Regions from separate parts of the Anaerobacillus sp. 63XJN7_4_ISO-PGPR-S23-413 genome, predicted to be linked through region 1. Evidence: riboswitches for the same ligand, from Rfam matches in the RefSeq annotation. Region 1 holds a riboswitch; each other region holds the start of a gene.
What was found. Region 1 has a riboswitch for cyclic di-GMP ahead of AC0VYO_RS02175 (amidase). Riboswitches for the same ligand answer to the same signal wherever they lie in the genome.
Positions count from the first base shown of each region.

Region 2: linked by a shared signal. The riboswitch ahead of AC0VYO_RS11065 (anti-repressor SinI family protein) and the one ahead of AC0VYO_RS02175 (amidase) in region 1 are both predicted to bind cyclic di-GMP.
Region 3: linked by a shared signal. The riboswitch ahead of AC0VYO_RS20460 (anti-repressor SinI family protein) and the one ahead of AC0VYO_RS02175 (amidase) in region 1 are both predicted to bind cyclic di-GMP.
Region 4: linked by a shared signal. The riboswitch ahead of AC0VYO_RS05790 (HD-GYP domain-containing protein) and the one ahead of AC0VYO_RS02175 (amidase) in region 1 are both predicted to bind cyclic di-GMP.

Region 1 is NZ_CM149688.1:400,354-404,524, forward strand. It holds gene AC0VYO_RS02170 (HelD family protein) at 1-1,927, shown strand, start outside; cyclic di-GMP riboswitch class I at 2,092-2,178, shown strand; gene AC0VYO_RS02175 (amidase) at 2,221-3,123, shown strand; gene AC0VYO_RS02180 (YwbE family protein) at 3,180-3,374, opposite strand; gene ytzI (YtzI protein) at 3,352-3,531, opposite strand; gene AC0VYO_RS02190 (lmo0954 family membrane protein) at 3,723-4,067, shown strand; gene AC0VYO_RS02195 (PspA/IM30 family protein) at 4,090-4,171, shown strand, end outside.
Region 2 is NZ_CM149688.1:2,047,445-2,051,615, forward strand. It holds gene egtB (ergothioneine biosynthesis protein EgtB) at 1-240, shown strand, start outside; gene egtD (L-histidine N(alpha)-methyltransferase) at 237-1,208, shown strand; gene AC0VYO_RS11055 (thioredoxin family protein) at 1,286-1,600, shown strand; gene AC0VYO_RS11060 (hypothetical protein) at 1,633-1,863, opposite strand; cyclic di-GMP riboswitch class I at 2,089-2,177, shown strand; gene AC0VYO_RS11065 (anti-repressor SinI family protein) at 2,203-2,340, shown strand; gene AC0VYO_RS11070 (glycine--tRNA ligase) at 2,722-4,104, shown strand.
Region 3 is NZ_CM149688.1:3,972,700-3,976,870, forward strand. It holds gene AC0VYO_RS20440 (alpha amylase N-terminal ig-like domain-containing protein) at 1-97, opposite strand, end outside; gene gloA2 (SMU1112c/YaeR family gloxylase I-like metalloprotein) at 276-662, opposite strand; gene AC0VYO_RS20450 (SDR family oxidoreductase) at 734-1,501, opposite strand; gene AC0VYO_RS20455 (hypothetical protein) at 1,587-1,880, opposite strand; cyclic di-GMP riboswitch class I at 2,094-2,194, shown strand; gene AC0VYO_RS20460 (anti-repressor SinI family protein) at 2,217-2,336, shown strand; gene AC0VYO_RS20465 (helix-turn-helix domain-containing protein) at 2,450-2,785, shown strand; gene AC0VYO_RS20470 (DUF5658 family protein) at 2,976-3,113, opposite strand; gene AC0VYO_RS20475 (hypothetical protein) at 3,142-3,405, opposite strand; gene AC0VYO_RS20480 (anti-repressor SinI family protein) at 3,418-3,540, opposite strand; gene AC0VYO_RS20485 (helix-turn-helix domain-containing protein) at 3,853-4,171, shown strand, end outside.
Region 4 is NZ_CM149688.1:1,056,379-1,060,549, reverse strand. It holds gene AC0VYO_RS05795 (FAD-dependent oxidoreductase) at 1-1,366, opposite strand, end outside; cyclic di-GMP riboswitch class II at 1,502-1,585, shown strand; gene AC0VYO_RS05790 (HD-GYP domain-containing protein) at 1,597-2,238, shown strand; gene sda (sporulation histidine kinase inhibitor Sda) at 2,297-2,464, shown strand; gene AC0VYO_RS05780 (aldo/keto reductase) at 2,672-3,514, shown strand; gene AC0VYO_RS05775 (STAS domain-containing protein) at 4,120-4,171, opposite strand, start outside.

The DNA.
Region 1 (4,171 bases):
AAAAGAACCATACTTTGCACGAATGGATTTTCAAGAGGATGAGAAGGAATCACATTCGTATTATATTGGGAAAGTTGGCGTAGCACATGGAGAGTCACAGGATTCTCTGGTTGTAGACTGGAGAGCACCTGTTGCGAGTATGTTCTATGCATTTACAGGGCCAGAAGAGGATGTCTATTATGTATCGCCTGATGGCGTCATCGAAGGGAATATAGAGCTGAAGCGAAATATTGTGATTCGAGATAAAGAACTTCAGCGAGTCGTAGACACCTATGTAGAAGGTAGCGATGATTTAAGTGGCTCAGATGAATTTCTTCTATATCGTCTGAGTGAAAATAAAGATAACCGTCTCCGTGACATCGTATCAACAATACAAACAAAGCAAAATGATATTATTCGTGCTGAGCGATCGACGCCACTTATCATACAAGGAGCAGCAGGAAGTGGTAAGACAACGGTTGCGCTTCATCGATTAGCTTTCTTACTATATGAATACAGAGATACCATTCAAGCGGGTAAAATGATTATCTTTGCACCGAATAGGATGTTTCTTGATTATATTTCAGGAGTCCTTCCGGAGCTAGGTGTAGGGGGAATTCAACAATCAACCTTCACAGATTGGACAATAAAAACGATTGAAGAAAAGATTACGATTGATTCATCTGGACACGACCTCAGAAAGTGGTTTGGGAAGAGTCGATTCGATTTTTCAATTGCAGAAGGAAGAGTAAAAGGATCACTGACATTTAAAAAATGGATTGATCAAGCTATACATCGTTATAGCAACTCAGTCGGTCCGGTTGGCTCCTTTCACCCATTTGAAGGAAGAGAGCTTTCAGAAACGAAGATCGAACAATGGTTAAAAGACCTTTCTGCATATCCTGTTGGCCGTAAACGCGAAATGATGATGAATCGTTTTAAAATTTGGATAAAAGGTGAGATCAAATCGGTAGAGGGAGCCCATTTAAAGAAAGAATATCGCAAACTAGCAAACGATCAGCTGAAGAATTATTTTAAAACATGGCCGAAGCAAACTGCTCTTTCGTTCTATCAATCACTTTTTCAATCGAATGTTCCTAGCTACATAACACAGTCAGAAAGAGCAGATGTTATAAGTGAAGAACTTGTGCTGGAAACGGCAAAGCGAATAAAAAAGAAGAAATTATCGCCGGATGACCTTGCCCCTCTCCTTTACATTCAATTTCAATTGAACGGTATTGATAAAGAACATAGGTTTCAGCATATTGTAATTGACGAAGCTCAGGACTTTTCACCTTTTCAACTGGCGCTTCTGAAAGAAGTGAATCGAAGTCAATCTTTTACAATATTAGGGGATTTGGCACAGGGCATTCATTCATATAAGGGCATTCATAGCTGGGAAGAATTTAGAGTGCTTTTCAACGGTAAAGACCTTTATATGGAACTTGAACAAAGTTATCGATCGACTTTAGAAATTATTGAATTTGCGAATGAAGTGATAGCTCATGCGGATATACCGGTTCAACCGGCTGTGCCTGTTTTTCGAAGTGGAAAGAAAGTCGAAATAAGCAAAATAGATAAGAAGAGGCATGTTAGTAGCTTGTTAAAATCAGCTAAAGAAATGAAAGAGAGAGGTATGAATACAGTAGCGATTGTTGGTAGGAGCGAAGAGGAATGTCATGATTTGTATGACAATCTTAGTAGGTATGATGAGAAGTTGCATCTCATTACTGCGGATGATCGATCTTATGAAGGGGGACTATCAATTGTGCCAATCTATCTTACTAAAGGATTAGAATTCGATGGAGTTATATTGGCAAATGCTAACGAAGATAATTATAGTCCACATGCAACAGATGCGAAATTACTATATGTAGGATGTACAAGAGCATTGCATGAATTAAAACTCTTTTATATTGATACTCCTTCACAATTGCTACCAGTTTAGTCAAACGTTTGTTTAAAGGTTACCTTTGTTATTTCATACCATGAAATGAGCGATTGTTAGTACATTCAAGTATTAGCACCATTGAGCATTTACTTCACACAATCTACAAAAAAAGCTAAACTCTTTATTATTTATTGCCGATAATAAAAGTAGTTGGAATATAAAACTGAAAAAGGCAAACCTGTTGAAAAGCAGGGACGCAAAGTTATGGGCCTGCCCGCATGAATGCGAATGGTTGCCAAACCGCCAGGCTCCTTTTTGAGCTCTGGGTTGAAAAAAAGGAGAGCGTACATGTGAAGAATGTATCGGTTGCTGTTGGAATTCTCTTTTTTATACTGGGCTTTTTTGTGCAGATAATGGTTTTGCCTGAGGGGAAAGCTGAGGCGATAGAAATGGACACTTCTCTTGCTACATGGATTTGGAACACAAGGGACATTGAAACGAAATCAAATGAGATCCTTCAGTTTATGGAGGAGAAACAAGTAACCGATGCTTACTTGCAAATAAATCGTTCAGTAATGGCATCTTCTTATGAATCATTTATTGGAAATGCGACATCCAAAGGTATTCGTGTACATGCTCTAGATGGGGCACCAAATTGGGCTACAAGAAATGGTGCTACATATCAGGCGAACTTATTTAACTGGTTGGATTCCTATCAAGCTAATGCGACAGAGAATCAAAAGTTTAGTGGTGTTCATCTTGATATAGAACCTTATCTTCATTCTGGCTGGACGAATAGTTATCAAAAAACGATTGCTTTCTATCAAGACCGTTTATCAGATGGAAAAACTCGTGCGATGAGTCTTGGATTATCGTTTGGTGTCGACACTCCTTTTTGGTTTGACGAACAATCTTACAACAATCGGTATGGATCGGGCAATTTAGCTGAGTGGATTATTCAAACGGCGGATGTGACTACATTAATGGCTTACCGTGATCGTGCTGATGGTGCAAATGGAATTGTTGCTCTTATTAGCAATGAGATAGCTTTAGCTGAAAAATATGGCAAGAAAATCTCCGTTGGTGTAGAGACAGGGCAAACGTCAGAAGCTTCCTACATTTCATTCTTTGAAGAGGGAGAAGCAGTCATGATAAAGGAACTTCTCAAAGTAAAGACTGCATATGAGCATTCCTCTTCAGTAAAAGGTTTTTCCATACATTATCTTGATAGTTGGATGGCGTTAACACAATAATAAAAATGAACCCCCGGACTGAAAATCAGCCGGGGGTTCATTTTTATGAATTCAGCTTACGATAAAATTGATTTGACGCGACCAACCTGTCCATCTTCAAGACGTACTTTGATACCATGTGGATGGGTCGGAGACTTCGTCAGGATATCTTTCACGATTCCTCTTGTCGTTTTCCCTGAACGCTGATCTTGTTTCAAGACGATATCTACAGTTTTCCCTGGTTCTATATTACTTCTGTTCTGTCCGTTCATCAGTAACCTCTTTCTCTGTCGCTTCGTTATGCTGCTCCTCAGGCAACGGATCGACAGTATGTTTGACACTGTATCCTTTTGATACAGCCATTCCAAAAGCAGCGGCAATGACAATCGTCATAATGACAACGACGATGACTGTTATCGTAATAACCATTCCCGAACTCCTTTCCGTGATGTCTGCTTTCACTTTACCATGATTATCGCGGTTAAGATAGAACATGATCTGACGAGGGTTGTCATATAGCTTAATCTGTCTAAGTCGCTGGTCCTATATAAATATATAGCTTTAGCTCATTATGGAGGCTTTGGTAAGCAGGTAGAATCAAAGTATGAAAGGAGGCGATTATGATGAAGAAAGCAGGTTTGCTTTTACTTGGGATCATCGCTGCGATTGTATTGTTGTCGAATCTTGGTTCATTAGTAGGTATGATGATTAGCCTTGGCATCCTCTACATTGCATTTAAGAAGTTTATTCAGGCAGATTCAACAACTGGTAAAGTCATCTGGGGGATCTTAGGATTCATCGGTTTAAGTACTGCCGTGGCGAATATGCCAGCTATTCTTGGTCTCGTAGCTATCTACATTCTTTATGTCGTTTATAAAAAGTGGGATGGAGCAAGTTACGATAAGAAAGACAATGACCCATTCACAAATTTTGAAAAGCAATGGGATGAACTGAAGAAAAGTTAATCAAACAAAGGAGAGAATGGACATGCCAAATTTACTTAATCGCATCAAAAACTCAATTGAAGCTGATTTTCATAGCATCCTTGACCAGAAGGAGGAGAAAAATC
Region 2 (4,171 bases), 1.6 Mb from region 1:
AAAGCCTATGGAGATGTGTGGGAATGGACGAAAAGTCCTTATATGCCTTACCCAGGTAATAAACCGCTTGACGGGGCGTTGGGCGAGTATAATGCAAAATTCATGAGCAGTCAGATGATTCTAAGAGGCGGATCATGTGTTACCTCCGTAACTCATATTCGCCCGACCTATCGAAATTTCTTTGGTCCAGATAAACGCTGGCAATTTACCGGCATTCGTCTTGCAGATGATGAGCTATGATAAAAACTTCGCCAAGTATTCAGCTAGTTGATCTTTTGCCAGAACAATCTGATCGACTTCAAGAAGTTTTAAAGGGATTGACAGCTCCTAATAAGAAGCTTGAGCCTAAATTTCTTTATGATCAATATGGATCTGAGCTATTTGAAGAAATCACACAGCTAGAAGAATATTATCCGACTCGAACGGAACTTGGAATAATGGAAGAGTCTCTTGATGATATTCTTGCTTACATTGGCGAAGAATCTAGGGTTATTGAATTTGGAAGTGGGGCAAGTCGCAAAATCAGACTTCTTCTTGAATCTGGATTGATTCAAGAATATAGTCCTATTGATATATCGAAAACATTTTTGAAAGAGTCTGCAGCACAATTGGCATTTGATTATCCTAACATTAAAATTACTGGTATTGTTGCGGATTATACAAATGCCTTTCATCTGCCGGAACATCTGCTTGATCCTTCTAAAAAAAATACGGTCTTTTTTCCCGGTTCTACAATCGGTAATTTTGAGAAGCAAGAAGCAGAAAGGTTTTTATCAAGAATTTCGAGTACACTATCAAGTAATGATGGATTATTAATTGGAGTTGATCTAAAGAAATCACCATCTCTTCTGCATCGTGCTTATAATGATAGCAAGGGAGTAACTGCAAAGTTTAATTTAAACATGCTTCGTCATTTGAATCTTTCGTTAGGGGCGAATTTCTCCCTAGATCAGTTTGAGCATTACGCCTATTATAATGCTAATCTGGGAAGGGTTGAGATGCATCTTGTCAGTATGCTAGAGCAAATGGTGACCGTTGGTGATCAACATATACATTTTGAGAACCATGAAACGATTCATACGGAGAATTCCTATAAATATAGTCTAGAGGAATTTAAACTGTTAGCAGAGAATTCAGGTTTCACATCAATGAAAACATGGACTGATCAAGAACAGCTTTTCAGTTTGCACTATCTTAGTGTGAAATAACGTAAGCTTTCTTACAGACATTCAATGATTATTTCGATATAATTGTTAATGAAGATATAGGTGAAGGAGAGATAATCATGAAGAAGATTGAAACAGCTGATTCTTATCAGTCATTCATTAACAATAATGACGTATCCATTCTAAAATATGAAGCTAACTGGTGCCCGGATTGCAAGCGCCTTGACTTTTTTATTGATGATATAATGAATGCTCATCATGAAAAACAATGGGCTCAAATCGATATTGAACAATTCCCTGAAATTACAGAGGAAAATGATGTTATGGGTATTCCGAGCCTTCTTGTCTATAAAGACGGCAAAAAGATTGGTCACTTGCATAGTGCGAATACCAAAAATCCAGATCAGGTGAAAGAATATTTAAGTCAATTCTAAACAAAAGAGAAGGTTGCGAAGGCAACCTTCTTTTATTTTGTTAGAACATATTCAATGGAGCCGTCGATTAATGAATGAACAAATGCAACTGTATATCCAATGCTAAGGTAAGTAGAAAGTGTCTCACTACAATGGGGATGTAATGGTTCTGTTGGGGCATGAAGACTTTTATACATGGTTTTTACGGTACTAGAGGTGGGTTCACAACGAAGTAGTACAACATGTTTGCCGCTCCAGGCGGTACTAATATGATTTCTCTGCATATCACTCTTCCTTTGTGAAAAATATATTCAGGGAATACAGTTAGGATATGAGTGAAATCCTAGGATGTTAGAAGTAGAAATGAAAATTTAAAAATATTTTGAATTTTCATCAGATAACTGGTATATTAGTAGCATATAACGTCAAACTTCTCGATAATCGCATTTATTCACTAAAAAGTTGTGTGTTTTGTAAGTTTAAGGTCGGAATGTGTCATTTCTGAATTCTCCAGACAAGGGCAAACCATCCTAAAGGGTGGGACGCAAAGACACAGGTCTAATGTTGGTTCTCCAACGATGACGGCTGGTCCTCCTGGAAAACCCAAGAAGGAGGAGAAAAGAATGACCATGGCGAAACCTAAGCCTAAGAAGGTACTTGATCAAGAATGGGTTATTCTCATGAGGGCTGCCAGGGAACTTGGATTGAAGAAAGAAGAGGTACAGGCATTCTTAAGACAAGACAAAAACCGACATCTATGAATATACATAAATGAATGACGACCTTTAAGGTCGTTTTTTTGTGATAAGCTTTGATGAAAGCAAATACGGTGTGAAATGAATAATCCTTGACTTTAGGGCAATATTTTTTGTATCATATGTCATATCAATTGCATACATAAACCATACTAACTATGAAGGATAAATAGTAGTCAGAATAACCTTGACTTTAGCGATTCGGGGACGGTGGAAGCCCGAACGAGGTCTGATGAAACGGCAGTCTGGAGTTACGTTTCTCAAAGTGGATGCCTTATTTGCATCAACTAGGGTGGAACCGCGGGTGCATAAGCTCTCGTCCCTGGACATTTTTTGTCCATGGATTGGGAGCTTTTTATATTGATTGAGAAAAAAGGAGAGAATGACATGACAATTTCAATGGATCAGATCGTTTCAGTATCAAAGCACAGAGGATTTATTTTCCCTGGTTCTGATATTTACGGTGGACTAGCAAATACGTGGGATTATGGACCACTTGGTGTAGAACTTAAGAAAAATATTAAAGATGCATGGTGGAAGAAGTTTGTTCAAGAATCACCTTATAACAGTGGTCTAGATGCCGCCATTCTAATGAATCCAAAAACGTGGGAAGCTTCAGGTCATTTAGGTAATTTCAATGATCCTTTAATTGATTGCAAAAGCTGTAAAACACGTCATCGTGCAGATAAATTAATTGAGGACGCTCTTTCTACTGATGAAGAGGACATGATTGCAGACGGCCTTTCATTTGAAGAAATGGAGCGTTTGATGAAAGAAAATCATATTACTTGCCCTGAGTGTGGCAGTGAAGATTTCACAGAAATTCGTCAATTTGATCTTATGTTTAAAACCCATCAAGGTGTAACTAAATCGAGCACGAGTGAAATTTACCTTCGCCCAGAAACGGCGCAGGGAATCTTCGTAAACTTTAAAAATGTTCAACGCTCTATGCGTAAGAAAGTGCCTTTTGGTATTGCGCAAGTTGGAAAAAGCTTCCGAAATGAAATTACACCAGGTAACTTTACATTCCGTACTCGTGAATTTGAACAAATGGAGCTTGAATTCTTCTGTAAGCCAGGTAACGAATTAGAGTGGCATGAGTATTGGAAAGAGTACTGCAAAAACTGGCTTCTAAATCTTGGTGTAAAAGAAGATAGCATCCGACTGCGTGAGCATGCAGAAGATGAGCTGTCGCATTATAGTAATGCAACAACTGATATCGAGTACAAGTTCCCATTTGGCTGGGGCGAACTTTGGGGTGTTGCTTCACGAACAGATTACGACTTAAAGCAGCATATGGAACATTCCAATGAAGATTTCACTTATCACGATCAACAAACAGGGGAGAAGTATGTGCCTTATTGCATTGAGCCTTCACTTGGTGCTGACCGCGTCACTCTTGCTTTCTTGATTGAAGCATATGAGGAACAGGAGCTTGAAGATGGCACAACTAGAAGTGTGATGCACTTCCATCCAGCGATCGCTCCGTTTAAAGCTGCTGTATTCCCTCTATCTAAGAAGCTTTCTGAAGAAGCGCGTGCTGTTCATGCGGAACTTTCGAAATACTTTATGGTTGATTATGATGAGGCTGGCTCAATTGGTAAACGTTACCGTCGTCATGATGAAGTTGGTACACCGTACGCTATTACATTTGATTTTGATTCTGTTGAAGACCAACAAGTGACGATTCGTGACCGTGACACAATGGAACAAAAGAGAATGCCGATTTCTGAACTGAAAAGCTTTCTTGAAGAAAAAACACAATTTTAATGTAGGAAGCCGCTCAAAATACGAGCGGCTTTTCTTTATATTGAAGAATAACAATGATTCTTATTGA
Region 3 (4,171 bases), 690 kb from region 1:
CCGCTTTCACTGCTCCAGGAATAGCTCCAGCAAGCAATTGAATCAACAGAACGACGACGAGTGACAGTGAAAATCTCCTTCGATTACCCCTTTTCATCCTTTTCCCCCTTGAAAATACGATTAGCGAAACCGTTTGCACAAAACCGTAAATTTCAGGAAACCGTTTGCAGTTATAAATAAAAAATAAGCTAACTGTTCCAAATCCAAGCAAACGCTTTCGCGATCTATTTTGCCACAGGATTTGGAAGTAATCAACTTATTTTTAGAAAATTTCATTATTTTTCGTACAGCTCGATCGGTAGACCATCCGGATCATTGAAAAAAGTGAACCGCTTCATTGTGAGCTCATCCACTCTTACATCTTCAATAGAAGATACTCCTCTTTCTGTTAGATGATTAACGGCCTTATCAAGGTCTAATACTTCAAAAGCGATATGTCTTAGTCCCTTTGCTTCAGGATAGCTTGGTCTTTCTGGCGCATTCGGGAATGAAAATAATTCAATTCTTGTATGATCTCCGACGGCAAGATCAAGTTTGTATGAATTTCGTTCTTCTCTGTAAGTTTCCTCGATAACCTTAAGACCGAGTGTATCTACATAGAACTTCTTTGATTTTTCGTAATCTCCGCAAATAATTGCAACATGGTGCACTTTAGTAAACATCTGCTTCACCTCACTTTAAACGATAAGCTGACAAATGAGCGTCGTCAATAAGAAACCCGAGCAGCTAGTCATTATAGCAGCGATTCCGCCCCATCTACATACATATCTGTCCCTGTTACATGACTGGATGCATCAGAAGCTAGAAAGTAAACGACGTCTGCCACCTGTTGTGGCGAACCTGGTTTTTGCTCAAGCGGATGACTTCCTTCAGGATATTCTACTGGAATTTCAATTTCTTCTACACTATCTTTTTTGTCTGTGTTTTGATCAATGTTCGTCTCGATTGCCCCAGGGCAAATGGCGTTTACGCGGATGTGATACTGTGCTAGTTCAAGAGCAGCCATTTTCATAAAGGCTACCTGTCCTGCTTTTGAAGTACTATAAGCAGACATGCCAAAGTTCGAAAAAGTCCGATTGCCATTTATGGAACTAGTAATAATGATACTCCCTCCATCTTCTTTCATATAAGGGATTGTATGTTTCACCATTAGAAAAGTACTTCTTAAATTTGTTTCAATCGTCTGATCCCACTCATCAACCTTCATTTCTTCAATCGGATTCAGTGTGCCATTAATTCCTGCATTGTTAAACAGAATATCAATGCGTCCCCATTTGTTAACAACTTGCTTCAAACCATATGTAACTCGTTCTTCATCGGCCACATCCACATCAAGGACAAACGCCTCTCCCCCGTTTTTTACGATCGACTCCTTCACTTGTTCTGCTCGACTTTCCTTCAAATCAAATAAGCAAACTCGAACGCCTTCTTTTGCAAAGCGTTTAGCTGCGGCTTCTCCAATTCCAGATCCACCACCTGTTATAACGGCTACCTTCTTCATATTTAGCACTCTCCTTTTTTCTGACTATTCCCGTCCACCTACTTTTTAGACAATTTTATATAAAAAAAGAGACCCGTTAAGGTCCCTATTGCTGGTTTTCAGTTTCATCATTCGGTTGCTTTTCAGTGTCGTCCATGTCCCCTTCATCCATGTTACCATCTTCATCTTTATCGCCTTCTTCTGAACCATCCTTATTCATTGTATCATCGTCTTCCTGATCAATCGTTCCATCGTCTTCGTTAACATTCTCTTCATCTTCTGGTGTATCTTCTTGCATTTCGGGATCTTCTACCGGTCCTTCTTCTTCATTTGCATTCGAACAAGCCGCAATACTCAGGGAAAGAAACATCGTCATCAGTAACAACATCCACTTTTTCATAGAAAAACCTCCATCGTTGTAATAGTCCTATTTTGACCATCTCAAGTGGATGTATGTATTTTCCTAACACCAAATTTAAAAAAAGCTATTTATTTACAAAAAAAGTCATATATTTTTGATATTTTTTACAAATTACAACACATTTCGTAGGTTTAATGGCCTATTATAATAGTAGGATTTTCATAAATATATGATGGATCGTACAAAGTATCCTCCAGAAAAGGGCAACCATTTTTGAAAAAAAGTGGGCGCAAAGTAAACAGATCTAAGGAAGCTTGTTGATAGAAGGCTTCTATGATGGCTGAACTACCTGGAAAGAGTTTAAGGAGGAGTTACATGGGCGTACATACGGAAGAAAATCTGGACGAGGAATGGATTAAATTAATGAAAGAAGCGAAGGAATTGGGCATCAAAATTTCTGAAATCAAAGCGTTTCTCAAAAATGAGGGAATGTAACCTGAACGAAAGCGGCGGAACGGACGCCGCTTTCGTTCTATTTACGGAACAATAACATACTGGTATAATTACATACAATCAAAGAATTTTGTCGAAGCATCGGAGGGATACACGTGATAGGTGAAGAAGTAAAGAAGTATCGTTTACGCAAAGGGTTATCTCTTTCAGAATTAGCGGAACGTGCGAATGTGGCCAAGTCATATCTGAGTTCAATTGAACGAAATATACAATCAAATCCCTCTATCCAATTCCTAGATAAAATATCTAATGTTCTTGATGTTTCGGTAGAGGTACTACTTCAGGGAGATGATCCTATTCATCAGAGTGAGTTAGACTCGGAATGGAAAAAGATCGTTAAAGAAGCAATGGAGTCTGGTATAAGTAAGGACCAGTTCAGGGAGTTTCTGGAGTTTAATAAGTGGCGTGCCAAACAGGGATCTGATCAATAAATTGTTTTTTTAAGAGCCGACATCTTCCAGTAGGCTCTTATCTATTTAGTTAACAGGATATATACCTAATAGCCGTGGATACACAATATGAAAGAATATAATGTTGAAGCCACGATTAATAAAATCCGTATTAAACCGGATTTAAAGTGATGAAATTTTAAAAGTAAGGCGATCAAAAAAAGAGACAAACCTATTTATACATTAGGATAACAAGTGGATCCATTTGAAATAGCATTCGCATTAATGGATTCACTTCTCCGATCCATCCATTTTGAACTCCACAATATGTGATAAATCCATCAAGAGCGTTAATCCATGCTAAATAAATAACAAAAAACTGCTCCTACGTTTTCCCTTTATTCATAATGAGACGATATATTTTGGTTTTGTATAATCTCCCTAAGTTCATCGTACATTTTCTGTTCATCTCGGATTATTCCTTTGATGTCTTGTTCTTTATTTTCAAGTCCGTGGATTTTCTCTAGAATAAAAGATAAATCGCACTTCCCTTTATATTCGTCATTGATGTAGAGTTTGGCGATCTGTTTATCAACCGCAATGATTTTAATCCTCTTCCCTAAAATATAAGAGACAAAAGTCCCTTCCCCTAATTTGATCACCATCATTCCTCCTTATTTTTTTGAGGAATTGATTAGAAAATCCTTCACTTCCTCCTTAGATAATCCCATTCTTCTTGCAATTGAAATAAGGGTCACCCATTCCTGATCCAATTTTTCGTCAGTATACGTTTTCATTCCCCATCCCCCTTATATAATTCAGCAATAAACGACATTAATAAAGAACGTTTTGTTCTTTATTTAGAATGTACATCTAATATAGTCTTATTTTGGAAGATTAAAAAGACTGAAAATTCTTTATATAAGGCTGTTACCAGCTTATAATCTTCTATATCCTACCAAATACTCTCTCGTTCTTAAATTTTAATTATTTTGTTCAAAGAGACTTTTAGAAAATTAATATAAAAACACGACATTTGTTCTGTTTACAGAACAAATTGTTCTTGATAAAATTAACACAATAAATAATGATAAAGTCGAGGTAAAGGGATGATAGGGGAAAAAATTAAACTTTATCGGAATCGTATGGGACTGTCTTTAACTGAACTCGCTAAACGGGCAGGGGTTGCCAAGTCTTATTTAAGTTCGATTGAACGAAATCAACAGGCTAATCCTTCTATTCAATTTCTTGAAAAAATAGCGGCAGAATTAAAGGTTCCTATGGAAGTGTTCATATTAGAAGAAGATCACGAGGAGCCGGCACTCGACACGGAGTGGAAAGAATTAATCGAAGAAGCGATGCGCTCAGGTATTACAAAAAAAGATTTCGCAGACTATTTAGAGTTTAAAAAGTGGCAACTCCATCATG
Region 4 (4,171 bases), 660 kb from region 1:
CATATAGAGCATATCCAGATACCCTGGCAAAATCCTTAACGGCTTCATTTGCCTGACCATATACGTGAAGCTGCCAATCCATTGACTTAAGCGCTCCATAATTATTGCATGAATTTGTTTGAATCCATGGCAGGCGATCTCCACCATGAACTTCCCCCGCTGTACCATCACTAAGATGACTTTCGCGATAATGAATGTTGATTTGAGAAAGCCTTCTAAAGGCTGCTTTTCGAGCAATTGAAAAGGAACGAAGCGCAAATGGAGCCACGTTCGGTATAACGATTTTGCGCAGTAATCTGCTCGTCATGTGATCGCCTATAATAGAAGTAAATGCTCGATCTGTTGTATCGATTAGCGTTCTCGCAAAGCCAATGCGCTCCTTTTCAAACGTATCAAGAATAGCTTCATCCGCTTTCTGAAGCAGCACTGCGGCTAGCTTCCACGCTAAGTTCACCGCGTCCCCAATCCCGGTGTTCATGCCCTGTCCGCCAGCCGGGCTATGAATGTGCCCAGCATCTCCGGCAATAAAGGCACGTCCTTTTCTAAAATGACTGCTAACGCGATGATGAACTTTGTACGTTTGGAACCAGTTCACATGCTGAATCGTTATGCCTGTTCTCTGCTCGATCAGCGACTGGAAATCCTTGAACGCAACTGAGCTTTGATCGGTTAAATGGCGAGGAACTATTCCAATAATCCGCTCCATTCCCGTGCTTCTAACTGGCATGAACAGGTAAAAGGTGTCAGAATCTAAATACACATTTAAACTACTTTCAGATAACTGGCCAGTGTTCGCTTTAACATCTGCCACAAAAAACAGTTCCTCATACGTTCCACCTGGAAAATCAAAAGCAACTTCTCTTCGAACGGTACTGTGTGCTCCATCACACCCGCATATATATGAAAACTCACTCCGCTCTTCCTTATTATCTTTTTTAATAACGGCTTGAACATGGTCCCCTTCATCCATAAATGAAACCAACTCTGTCTTCCATTCTACCTCAACGCCTTCGTCGGCTAATTTGTTAATTAGCAGCTGCTCGTGATCATCTTGCGGATAGCTTAGGGCAAATGGGAAAGGACTTAATCCTTTTCCAAGATCGTGAAAATTGATGTTGGCTTTTGCTTTCATTCCTTCTCGAAATTGGATAGACTTCACTTTAATCCCCCGGTGGATGACTTCTTCCGCGAAGCCCATTTGGTTATAAAATTCTAGGGTTCTAGCGTGTACAATTAGCGCACGCGATGCTTCTCCGGGTCCCTCATTTTTCTCGATGATCCGAAATGAAACTCCATATTTCGCTAGGTGGAGTGCTAATACAAGACCCGTAGGACCTGCGCCAACAATTAGTACGTCAGAACTCATTTCTCAATCTCCTTTCATTGGCATTCCAAATAAAAAAACTGAAAAATCAAAGAAAACAGTTAACAAATTCACCTTTTTATGGTATTTATTATATAAGTATATCCTTATGTCAAGATACCTCAGTAAGAGAACCACAAAAAAAGAGAATGCGATGAACTATCATTCTAGCCTGGGCACTTGAGTGATAGGGAGCAAGTAGTGCAACCGGCTCCTTAAAAAGGAGAATGAACATGGAAAAGTGTACATTGTACGGGCACGCTAATTTATTTTCATCACACACACTGCGAATGATGGAACTCCTAAGACGTCACGACCCTCATAGCTTTCTCCATTCAGTACAAACTACGAGCTACTTCATTGATTTCTGTTTGCATTACAATTTCCGATCACTGTTGAAACGGCGCTTTCTTGAGTCTGTTTTGCTACATGACATCGGTAAACTACTTGTCCCAACAGAAATTCTTCAAAAAAAGAGCCCACTAACCCTTTATGAGAAAGAGTATGTCGAGCGGCATCCAGAGTTTGGAATAGAGCTACTTAATGATTTTCCAGAGATTGATATTGAGCCGTCTCTTATACTAAATCATCATGAGAATAGCGATGGTACTGGCTATCCTTATCAATTACAATATGAGCAAATTCCTCGATCTGTTTCGATTCTTCGAGTCATCGATAGCTTCATTGCGATGACGTCTGATCGAGCTTATCGTCCAAAACGTTCTGACCAATCAGCCATTCATGAAATTAACGTTCATCGGAATAACTTCTATGAGCCATCCACTACCTCCTTGTTTATCTCTTATTTGGAAAAACGGCTAAAAGGGAAAAAGGTTCTGCTTCATTATTTTGATTATGCCAAACGTCAAAATTAAGCAGCGCTATTCAATAACCGTTTAAACAAAACCAAATACAACAGGGAGGGCGAATAGATTGCGACTCTTATCAACTAAGGATTTACTAATTGCATTTTGTGATGCGTATACTCTTCAATTAGATGAAGCTTTTATTGAAATGTTAACGAGCGAAATCATCCGAAGAGGCATCAATCCTCCCCAAACACGTACGGAGTGTTACGAACAAATCGCCAATTTCACTTGATGAGACAGCCTCTCATGACGCTATATAAAAAAAGCTTATCTGGTCACAACTGGCCAATAAGCTTTTTTTGATAAATTCTAATTGATTTCATCTCCCTTCACAAATAAATTTACTGTTAATACGCTTACATATGTTTGCATTTTTTAGGAAGTGGTAAATTTAAAGTGAGATAAAAAAGTTAATTATTATTGAAAGGAATGATCTTTGTTGAAGGAATCAATCCCAGAACTAACGTTGAATGATGGACTTACACTACCCGCTATCGGTTTCGGTACTTACTTGCTAAATGGAAATGAAGGGGCAACCGCTATTAATAGTGCGATTGACGTTGGCTATCGCCTCATCGATACAGCTTACAATTACGAAAACGAAGGAACCGTAGGCGAAGCCATTCGTCGAAGTACAGTTCCTAGAAATGAACTGCGCGTCACTTCTAAATTACCAGGTCGCTATCAAGAATATAAGAAAGCTGTTACGGCCATTCAAGAGTCGTTATATAGAGCCAACCTGGATTATTATGATTTGTACCTCATTCACTGGCCGAACCCTAAACAAGGTCTTTATACAGAAGCTTGGCAAGCTTTAATTGACGCTAAGAAATGGGGACTCATTCGCTCGATTGGCGTATGTAATTTCCTTCCGGAGCATCTAGAGCAATTGGAAAAGGAAACCGGCGTAAAGCCAAGCATCAATCAAATCGAACTACACCCCTTCTTCAACCAGGAAGATCAGAGAAGATTTCATCAACAAAACAACATCAAAACACAATCCTGGAGTCCGCTAGCTCGAGTGACTGACATTTTAGAAAATGAAACGATCAGTCATATTGCAAATCAACATAACAAATCAGTCTCTCAGGTGATTTTACGCTGGCATTATCAATTAGGATCCATCCCGATTCCTAAATCTTCTTCTCCAGAACGTCAGCTTGAGAACCTCTCTATTTTTGACTTTTCTTTAAATGAAACAGAAATGGCGATGATGGCTGAATTAACGAAACCAAATGGACGATTGAATGATCAAGATCCAGCTACTTATGAAGAATTTTAAATTTCTCCATCTAACGATTCAACTAACCAACTAGAATAGGATGCCCTGCAGCCATAACAGGTTCTGTTTAGAGCTGCAAATATACAAATATATACTGTTCTAGAGTCTGATTTGATAGCTAAATCAGACTCTTTACTTTTCCATGGTGTTGCTCTTTTGGTTGTATCTTTCAACCATTTTTAGAATATCATTTAGACATCCATTGTACGCTTCAGAATTAGTACTTGAAAACGACTTCAATTTCGGTAGATAATGAATGGATAATATGGAAATTATATGGTGAAATGTAAAAAGAGAGAAACTTCTATTCTTCGATTAACTCGAAGGTTAGTTAAAGGGAGCTTGGATTTTAAGCCTTATGTATGTACAAGTAGGGAGTGAACTGTTTACCTAACGGGAATAGCGCCTCAGATGCGCAACGTTCAGCCCCCATCACCGCTATAGTAAGAACATATAAAAAAGTTAACCAGAAAAGTCTGGCTAACTTTATATTACGAACGGTTGCTTTAAAAAACAGAATAACTAGATATATAATTGGCGGATCGTTCTTTTGGGTCCGTCTTTTAATTTATTATCATAGTATCTATAAACACAGGTAAGCATCATTAAGCAATAAAATATTTCCCTAATGCCTGCTGTAACGTACCTAACGTTTTG